2 regions of the Shewanella sp. GXUN23E genome follow, and region 1 is predicted to be linked to the other one. Evidence: predicted binding sites of a transcription regulator. Region 1 holds the regulator's gene; the other holds the start of a gene.
The links. The regulator sigma-54, encoded in region 1, starts transcription at its own class of promoters, with help from an activator protein. The targets are predictions, from matches to a motif close to GTTGGCACGNNNNTNGNNT.
Positions count from the first base shown of each region.

Region 2: the regulator sigma-54 is predicted to act here: its motif matches at 2,549-2,567, upstream of ACRRUX_RS10670 (YggN family protein).

Region 1 is NZ_JBOZWP010000017.1:55,066-59,235, reverse strand. It holds gene rapZ (RNase adapter RapZ) at 1-226, opposite strand, end outside; gene ptsN (PTS IIA-like nitrogen regulatory protein PtsN) at 223-666, opposite strand; gene hpf (ribosome hibernation promoting factor) at 669-956, opposite strand; gene ACRRUX_RS14555 (RNA polymerase factor sigma-54) at 987-2,462, opposite strand; gene lptB (LPS export ABC transporter ATP-binding protein) at 2,598-3,329, opposite strand; gene lptA (lipopolysaccharide transport periplasmic protein LptA) at 3,326-3,886, opposite strand; gene lptC (LPS export ABC transporter periplasmic protein LptC) at 3,873-4,170, opposite strand, start outside.
Region 2 is NZ_JBOZWP010000010.1:39,994-44,163, reverse strand. It holds gene ACRRUX_RS10680 (DUF885 domain-containing protein) at 1-93, shown strand, start outside; gene ACRRUX_RS10675 (LysR family transcriptional regulator) at 369-1,310, opposite strand; gene ACRRUX_RS10670 (YggN family protein) at 1,728-2,510, opposite strand; gene glsB (glutaminase B) at 2,739-3,653, opposite strand; gene ACRRUX_RS10660 (YggL family protein) at 3,653-3,979, opposite strand; gene trmB (tRNA (guanosine(46)-N7)-methyltransferase TrmB) at 4,060-4,170, opposite strand, start outside.

The DNA.
Region 1 (4,170 bases):
TGCTCAGTGACTTGAGTTGTTGCTCCAGCACCTTATCCTGATTTTTCAGATTGCGCACATCCACACTGATGGCGACCTGTTCAGTGGTGCTTTTGAGTTGCTCCATCAAGCTGCCAATCAGCGACAGCGGCAAATTATCCACACAGTAGTAGCCCAGATCTTCCAGCGCTCTTAAGGCAACAGATTTTCCTGAGCCACTGCGGCCCGATACGATAACCAATTTCATGCGGTAATAACCCGGAACAGTTCTGCGTCATCCTGCGCTTTGCGCAGTTGCTTAACCACTTGTTTGTCGCTGAGCTTTTCAGCCATTGCAGCGAGTGTTGCCAGATGAGTCTGACATTGCTCGGCTGGAACCAGCAGGGCAAAAAGAATATCGACCGGTTGATTGTCGATGGCATCGAAGGGAACGGGTTCGGTGCATTTCACCAGGACGGCGATGGGATGATCAATAGTCGTCAGTTTGCCGTGAGGAATAGCAATACCGTTTCCGATTCCTGTGCTGCCAACTTTCTCCCGGGCAAGCAGACTTTCGAATACTTCCTGGGAGGAAAGGGTGGGGTACTGAGCCGCGATAAGATCGCTTACCAGCTCAAGTACTTTTTTCTTACTGCCCGGAGTGGCACAGGAGGCACACTCCGGCTGCAGGATGGTACGAAGTTCCATCGTTAGTGTTTTGTCAGTTTCTCTTTGTGTTTAATCACCTGACGATCAAGTTTGTCGATCAGGGCGTCTATTGCGGCATACATATCTTCATGTTCTGAAGTTGCGAAAATTTCGCCGCCGTTTATATGCAGTTTTGCTTCTGCAATTTGCTGAAGTTTCTCAACATTCAATACAACGTGCACATTATTGATCTGTTCAAAATGGCGTTCAAGCTTGGTGAATTTGCTTTCCACATATTCCCGCAGAGAGTCTGTAATCTCGATATGGTGTCCAGTCAGGTTGATTTGCATAGATAGCTACCTCCTTTATTCCGGGTAGGGTTATAAACTCTTACGCTGGTTGGAAGGCGGAATCAGCATCGCTTCTCGGTATTTGGCGATAGTCCGTCTGGCAACATTTATTCCCTGTTCTGCCAGAAGTTCTGCCATCTTGCTGTCGCTTAATGGTTTCTTCTGGTTTTCGGCTGCCACTAGCTTTTTGATAAAAGCACGAATGGCAGTGGACGAGCATTCTCCACCATCTTCAGTTCCAACATGGCTGGAGAAGAAATACTTTAATTCGAAAATCCCTCTTGGGGTATGCATATATTTTTGCGTGGTCACCCTGGAAATGGTGGACTCATGCATTTCAACCGCTTCGGCAATATCGTTGAGTACCATAGGTTTCATGGCCTCTTCGCCGAACTCAAAAAATCCCTGTTGAAACTGCACGATACAATTGGCCACTTTCAGCAGTGTATCGTTACGGCTCTCCAGACTTTTAATAAACCACTTGGCTTCCTGCAAATGGCCGCGAATGAACTGGCTGTCAGCCTGGCTGCGCGTGCTGCGGGCCATGGCTGCATAATGCTGGTTGACATTCAGTTTGGGCATGCAATCGGGGTTGAGCTCCACTACCCAGCGGCCATGCTTCTTGGATACGGATACATCTGGGATTACATACTCATCGTTATCCCGGCTGATGAGCAGACCTGGCCGTGGATTCAGGGTCTGGATGAGGTTAATGGCCTCACGCAGATCATCTTCCTTAAGGCGGGTCTTGCGCATCAGAGTGCGGAAATCGCGGTTGGCAATCAGCTCCAGATGCTCACGGATAAGTAAGCGGGCATGCTCAATGTGGGGAGTCTCTGCCGCAAACTGATTGAGCTGGATCAGCAGACACTCGCTCAAATCCCTGGCAGCCACGCCCACAGGATCGAAGTGCTGGATACGCTTGAGTACCGCTTCAACTTCATCGAGTTCAGTGTCCTCATCTCCCAAGGCTTCGAGGATCTCCTGCGTGCTTTGAGTCAGGTACCCTCGGTCATCGATCGCCTCAATAATGGCGGTGGCGATGGCGTAATCGTTCTCGGAAAAGGGCGTCAGGTTTTTCTGCCATTCCAGATGTTCATACAGACCTTCACTGGTTTCCCCCTGAAATGGCATATCATCATCACGCACTGCGGGGCCGGCAGCGACTGGAGCGGCAGTGAAGACTTCATCCCAGGTGGTGTCCATGGGCAGCTCGTCCGGCATGGCTTCCTGGGTGATGGCGTCTGATGTTTCGACACTTGAGCTGTGCTGCATCGGCTCTGAATCGTCAGGCTCATCAAATTCCGCTGAGTTGTCACCCTCGTTGTCATTCAGCTCTGAGTCATATTGTTCTTCATCCATCTCCAGCAAAGGATTGGATTCCAGCGCCTGTTGGATTTCCTGCTGGAGTTCCAGAGAAGACAATTGCAACAGGCGGATGGCCTGCTGCAGTTGAGGCGTCATGGTTAACTGCTGACCCAGTTTAAGCTGGAGAGACGCTTTCATCTTTACCGCAAATCCCTGTATAGAGTGGTTTTAATAGAAATTCTCGAGAACCGGTATGTCCATCGGTCTGAGGAAAGTGCGTATCCTTGCTGTCCCGGCATGGCTGCTGCACTGGCGCCGGGACACATGAATTAACTATAGCCTGAATTGTTCACCCAAGTACACAGCGCGCACCTGCTGGTTATCAAGGATTTCCGCCGGTGTGCCTTCGGCAATCAGATTGCCGTGGCTGACGATATAAGCGTGTTCGCAAACATCCAGGGTTTCCCGCACGTTATGGTCGGTGATCAGTACCCCCAGACCACGGCTCTTGAGCTGTTCGATGATCTTCTTGATGTCGATAACCGAGATCGGATCAACCCCGGCGAATGGTTCATCCAGCAGAATGAACTTGGGATTGGCTGCCAGCGCCCTGGCAATTTCCACCCGCCGGCGTTCACCGCCTGACAGGGCCATCCCCATGGAATCGCGGATATGGGTGATGTTGAACTCTTCCAGCAGATGTTCCAGTTGTTCTTCCCGTTGCTCATTGGTCAGTGCCTTGCGGGTTTGCAGGACTGCCATGATATTGTCGCGGACGGACAACTTACGGAAGATACTGGCTTCCTGAGGCAGGTAGCCGATACCCTTGCGGGCGCGCATATGCATGGGATCCAGCGTCAGGTCTTCATCATTGATGTAGATAGCACCCTTGTCGCTTTTGACCAAGCCAACCACCATATAAAATGTGGTGGTCTTGCCGGCACCGTTGGGGCCGAGCAGACCGACGATCTGACCGGTTTTCACTTCCAGGCTGACGTCCTTGACGACCTGACGATTCTTGTAGCTTTTGGCAAGATGCTCTGCTTTCAGCGTCAGTTCACTCATGAATCCGGCTGCCCCTGCTTTTTGTCTTTGCTGGAAGGTTTGTTGTCGTCCAGAGGCTTGATGTCATTCTGGAAGTTTTCAGGCTTGATGACAGTGTGCACCCGATCGTCAGGATTCTGATTACCCTGTGCGGTCATCTGTTGCAATTCAATGTCGTAGACGATTTTGGGCGCACTGACTTTGCTGCCATCCTGCTCGATTTCAGCATCGCCCATCAGGGTCAGTACCCGCTTGCTGATGTTGTAGCGGATCTCATTGGCACTGGCAGTGGCAGGACGATGATTGTCCAGCATCTGGGTGTAGGTAGCCGGTTTGCCGGTGGCGATAAGAATGGTTTCTCCATCCCCCTGGCTGGCGCTGAGCTCATCGGCCTGAATTTTGATACTGCCCTGGGTGACTGTCACCGGGCCTGAGTACACCACCCGTTTGTTCTTGATATCGGCAAACTGGCTGGGTGCCTTGATGTGCACTTCCTTGGTGAGATCGTCCGTAGCCGCCAGTGCGCCCCAACTCAGGGTGCACAGGAGTGCCGCAAAAAATGTCTTAGTTTGGTTCATAGATTCCTGTTACCTGATTCAGCAGCTTAACTGTCTGCGCATTCAGATCGGCATAAAGCCCTGTACCTTCTACTTTAAAATTGCTGCCATCTACCTGGATTACGCGATCAGAGCGCATGATCATGGTATCCAGATCCAGCTGCAGGTAGCTGGTTTTCAGCTGTTGCAAGGGTTCATTGGGCGTAATGGCGTCGATGATAACATTATTCTCAAGCGTGACTATGTTGTCGTCTTTGTCGAGCGTGCCCTCAGCGGCAGATATCCGCCAGTGCGCCTGACCATTA
Region 2 (4,170 bases), on a different contig from region 1:
TTTCACACATTGCTGTTGAAAAATGGCCCGCTGCCTCTGGATGTACTGGAGGAGCAAGTCAACCTGTGGGTAGATGAAGTCAAGGGTGGATGACGTCAATAAAGGGTCATGTCACTCAACCCGTTCTGATCAAATGATTCAAGGACGCAGATATCCCGTGGAATTGCCCTACGGTTCTGACAACCGGGAAGATTAAGGATTCAAACAATAGACAGTAAAAGTCCCGGACAGTGCCGGGACTTTTTTATTCAAAGTGGTAACGCCCAACAGAGCACAGGCAGCACATTTTCTGCCGACACTCGCCAATTGTCGGTTTCAGACGACAATCACCGCCGGGCCTTTAATCACCACACGCTCAAGCCAAACTGTTACTTGCGTTCAGCATACAGTGCCGCGTATGGCTGATCCCAGTATGGTGGCGCACCAATTCTGTCTTTGATGAAGTCGATAAAGGCACTGACTTTTGGCGCCAGATGCTTACGACGCGGATAAACCGCCTGCAAAGGCAAATGATGCGTCAACTGCCAGTCCCGCAGCAAAGGCACCAACGTTCCCTTTTCGATTTCGCCTTCAAGCAGATAACTGGCGAGATAGACCACACCCAGACCATTCACGGCCGCAGACTTGAGCGCGGGCGCGTTATCTACGCGGAAGTTACCATTGACGCCAATTTCACAGTAGTCGTCCCCTTTGCGGAACTGCCACACGCTGTGTTCATGCCATTCGCCGTGGTACACCAAACAGTTATGGTCCACCAGCTGCTCTGGACGCTCCGGAGCACCATGACGGGCGATATAGTCGGGAGATGCCAGCAACATAAACTGGCACTTCATCAGCGGTCGCGCAACCATCCCCAGAGGCAATTGCTCGGACATCGTCAGCAGCAGATCCAGACCTTCACTGACCACATCGACTTTGTGATCCAGCAAACTGACCTGCAACTCCAGCTCCGGGTGAGTGGTCATAAACTCTGATAATGCCGGAATAATGTGCATGGTGCCAAAAGACTGGGAGATCCCCACCTTGAGCACCCCGCGGGTGGCATCATTGAGATTGTGAACGCTGGCAACTGCCTGATCGGCGTCCCGCAGCAGTTCCTCTCCCTGCACATACAACAGATGTCCGGCTTCAGTCAGACTCAGGCTGCGGGTTGTTCGCTGAATAAGCTGTACCCCGAGTTTATGCTCAAGATCGGCAACCTGGGTACTTACCTTGGATTTGGAAATTCCCAGTCGTCGGGCGGCGGCACTGAAGCTTCCTGCCCTGGCCACATGGGTGAAGATAGCTATCGGTTCTAAGAGTTCTAACATGGGAATCGCCTTCGCTGTTCACTAAGCTGTTTTTATTATTCCCCCCGCCAGGGATCCACTGCGGGAGCCTGGCAAAGGTCCTGTATATAAAACTATCAGGTTAAGTCGGCGAACAATCAAACCACAAGTAAAATCTCAGCGGATTTTCCGTGGCTACTGCTCAAATTTCGCCAACTGTGGACATTTTGGCGGAAGTATAGCAGACAATCTGTCTAGTTTTAAGATAACCAGATAAAAGTCAGTAACTTCCTGTTTGGACAATAGCGCTGCCAAACAGATTTATTGCCAGTTTTCTTTGACAGGGCAAACAAAAAAAGCCCCTGACACCAATGATGTGCAGGGGCAAGCGGGTTGGATTGTCCAAATGTCAGAACGGGAGTACCGGTTTAAAAGATGAAGCTTTGAAGCACTTAAAAATTACATGTTCCGGCTGTCTGACTCTGTCAGCCTGAAATCAGCCAGCTGTGGAATGTCACGGCGCAACTGAGCTTCAAGCGTGGCAATCTGTTTCATATCCTGACACATGGCATTGGCACGCTCTTCAATGGCATCACCGCGCTGAGTCATTGCAGCGTCAATCTCGTTGCCAATATTGTCCATTTTCTCGCTCATGCTATTGAGTTTGGCTTCCAGAGTATCGCCGTCAGCCTGCAGCATCTGGGCACCAATATTCATCATGATAGAGCCGATTGATTGTATAATCAGTTGCTCCATTTCCTGTTCAAACTCTTCGCCAAATGCCTCATCGATAGAGGTTCCCGATACTCCGAGACGATATGTATCACCATTACGTGATGCCAGCAGCGCCATTCTGTCCTCAACCCTGTTCATCAGCGCGGCCAGCTGCGCACTGCTGCTGTCACCCAGCAAGGGCGTCAGAGCCAGCGACAGTGCTTCACCGGTCAGCACCAGAGTATCGTTTACCAGCGCCACAACCTGTGGCACCTGAGTGGCAACCTGCTGCTCATAACGAGCAACCAGCTCCCGTTGTCCGGCAGTCAACGCAATTTTCTTATCATTAATACGCAGCTCACCATCGCTGAACTGATAGCGGGTTTGGTCATCCGTAATCACCTGCAAATTATCCGGCTCCAGCACCAGATCGTAATTAATTGAAATGTCACAATCATCACCGGCGAAAGCAAAAACACTGGTACAACTGAAGGCGGCTGCGGCAACTATTCTGGTAAATCTGTTCATGGCTTCGTCCTTAAATACGCGTTGGTATAACACAAGCAATGCCAACAACGTGCCAACATTGTTAAATCGCAGTGAAACATGGAGTTGGGCAGGAATTGTGGAAATCAGGGAGGAGATGACTTTGTATCAGATATCCGGGGTTGTGGTGAAAATCATCAGATATTGGTCAGAACGCAAGAGACATAAACAGAGGCCATGACGCAGATGGTCACAGCCTCTGTTTATGATTCAGAAAATGGATCGTCCGAGGGTTTGACTCAGTCCTTCCAGCATGGCGGTGCCGGCGACAGAGTTACCCTGATTGTCCAGCGCAGGTGACCAGACACACACGGACATATCACCGGGGATCACTGCGATAATACCGCCGCCGACCCCACTTTTACCCGGCATTCCTACCCGGTAGGCAAACTCTCCGGCACCATCATAGAGGCCCGAGGTCGCCAGCAAGGCGTTCATTTGTCGGGCCTGCACTGGTGAGATCAGTTGTTTTCCAGCCAGTGAACGGCCCTGATTGGCCAGATACATCATGGCCCGGGACAAATCTGCGCAGCTCATACGCAATGCACAATAATGAAAATAACTGCGCAGCACGGTATCCACGTCGCATTTGAAATTGCCAAATGACTTCATCAAATAGGCAATGGCGGCATTTCGGGCACTGTGCTCATACTCAGAGCGGGCTACCTCTTTGTCATAATTGATCAGCGGATTGCCACTCAAATTACGTACCAGCTCCAGCATCCTGTGTTTGGGCGCGCTCAAACGTCCCTGCAATAAATCCGCTATGACCAGTGCACCGGCGTTGATAAACGGATTGCGGGGAATACCGCGCTCCAGTTCAACCTGCACCAGAGAATTAAAGGAGTGACCGGATGGCTCTTTGCCGACCCGTTGCCAGATGTCCTTCTCATCATAGAGTGTCAACGCCAGCGTCAGGCTGAATACTTTGGAAATACTCTGGACAGAGAAAGGTTCGAGATAATCCCCGGCGCCAATAGTGACGCCATCAGGAGTAGTAACGGCAATGCCGAGTTTATTGCCACTGACCTTGGCCAGTGCGGGGATGTAATCGGCCACCTTGCCCTGGCCCAGCAAAGGCCGGGCCTGCTCTACCAGTTGTTCCAGCAGTTGTGGCTCTGGCATCAATCCCACCAGAGATCGTACAGCTCAGTCACATCCACGCTGGCAACAGGCTGTGACTTCCAGAATGCCAGAACGGCTTCCCGGTCTTCATCGGTGCACTTGCCCAGCTTTTGAGTAGCGATAATCCCTTCCCAGCTTTTGTGGCCGCCACCGTGGAACCCCAGATTACGGGGCTCGATAACGTCATCGATAAATTTGTCTACCAGCTGATCGATTTGCTCTTCAGTTACACTGTCGGCAAAAGTCCAGTGCACGTCAAAACCCAACTCCTGAAATTCATCAACGCGCAGTTTCTTGCGCAGACGAGGGCTGCGATTTGTAGCCATAGTGACTCCTTTATAGTCAGGACAAAAACTGACGGCACCTAAAAGGTGCCGCTAAAAACTATTATGAGGTGTAAACCTGCTTAGTCTACTTTCTCAAACATCAAATCCCAAACGCCATGACCCAGACGGTGACCACGGGCTTCAAATTTGGTCAGCGGACGATGGTCGGGACGCGGAACATAATCACCGTT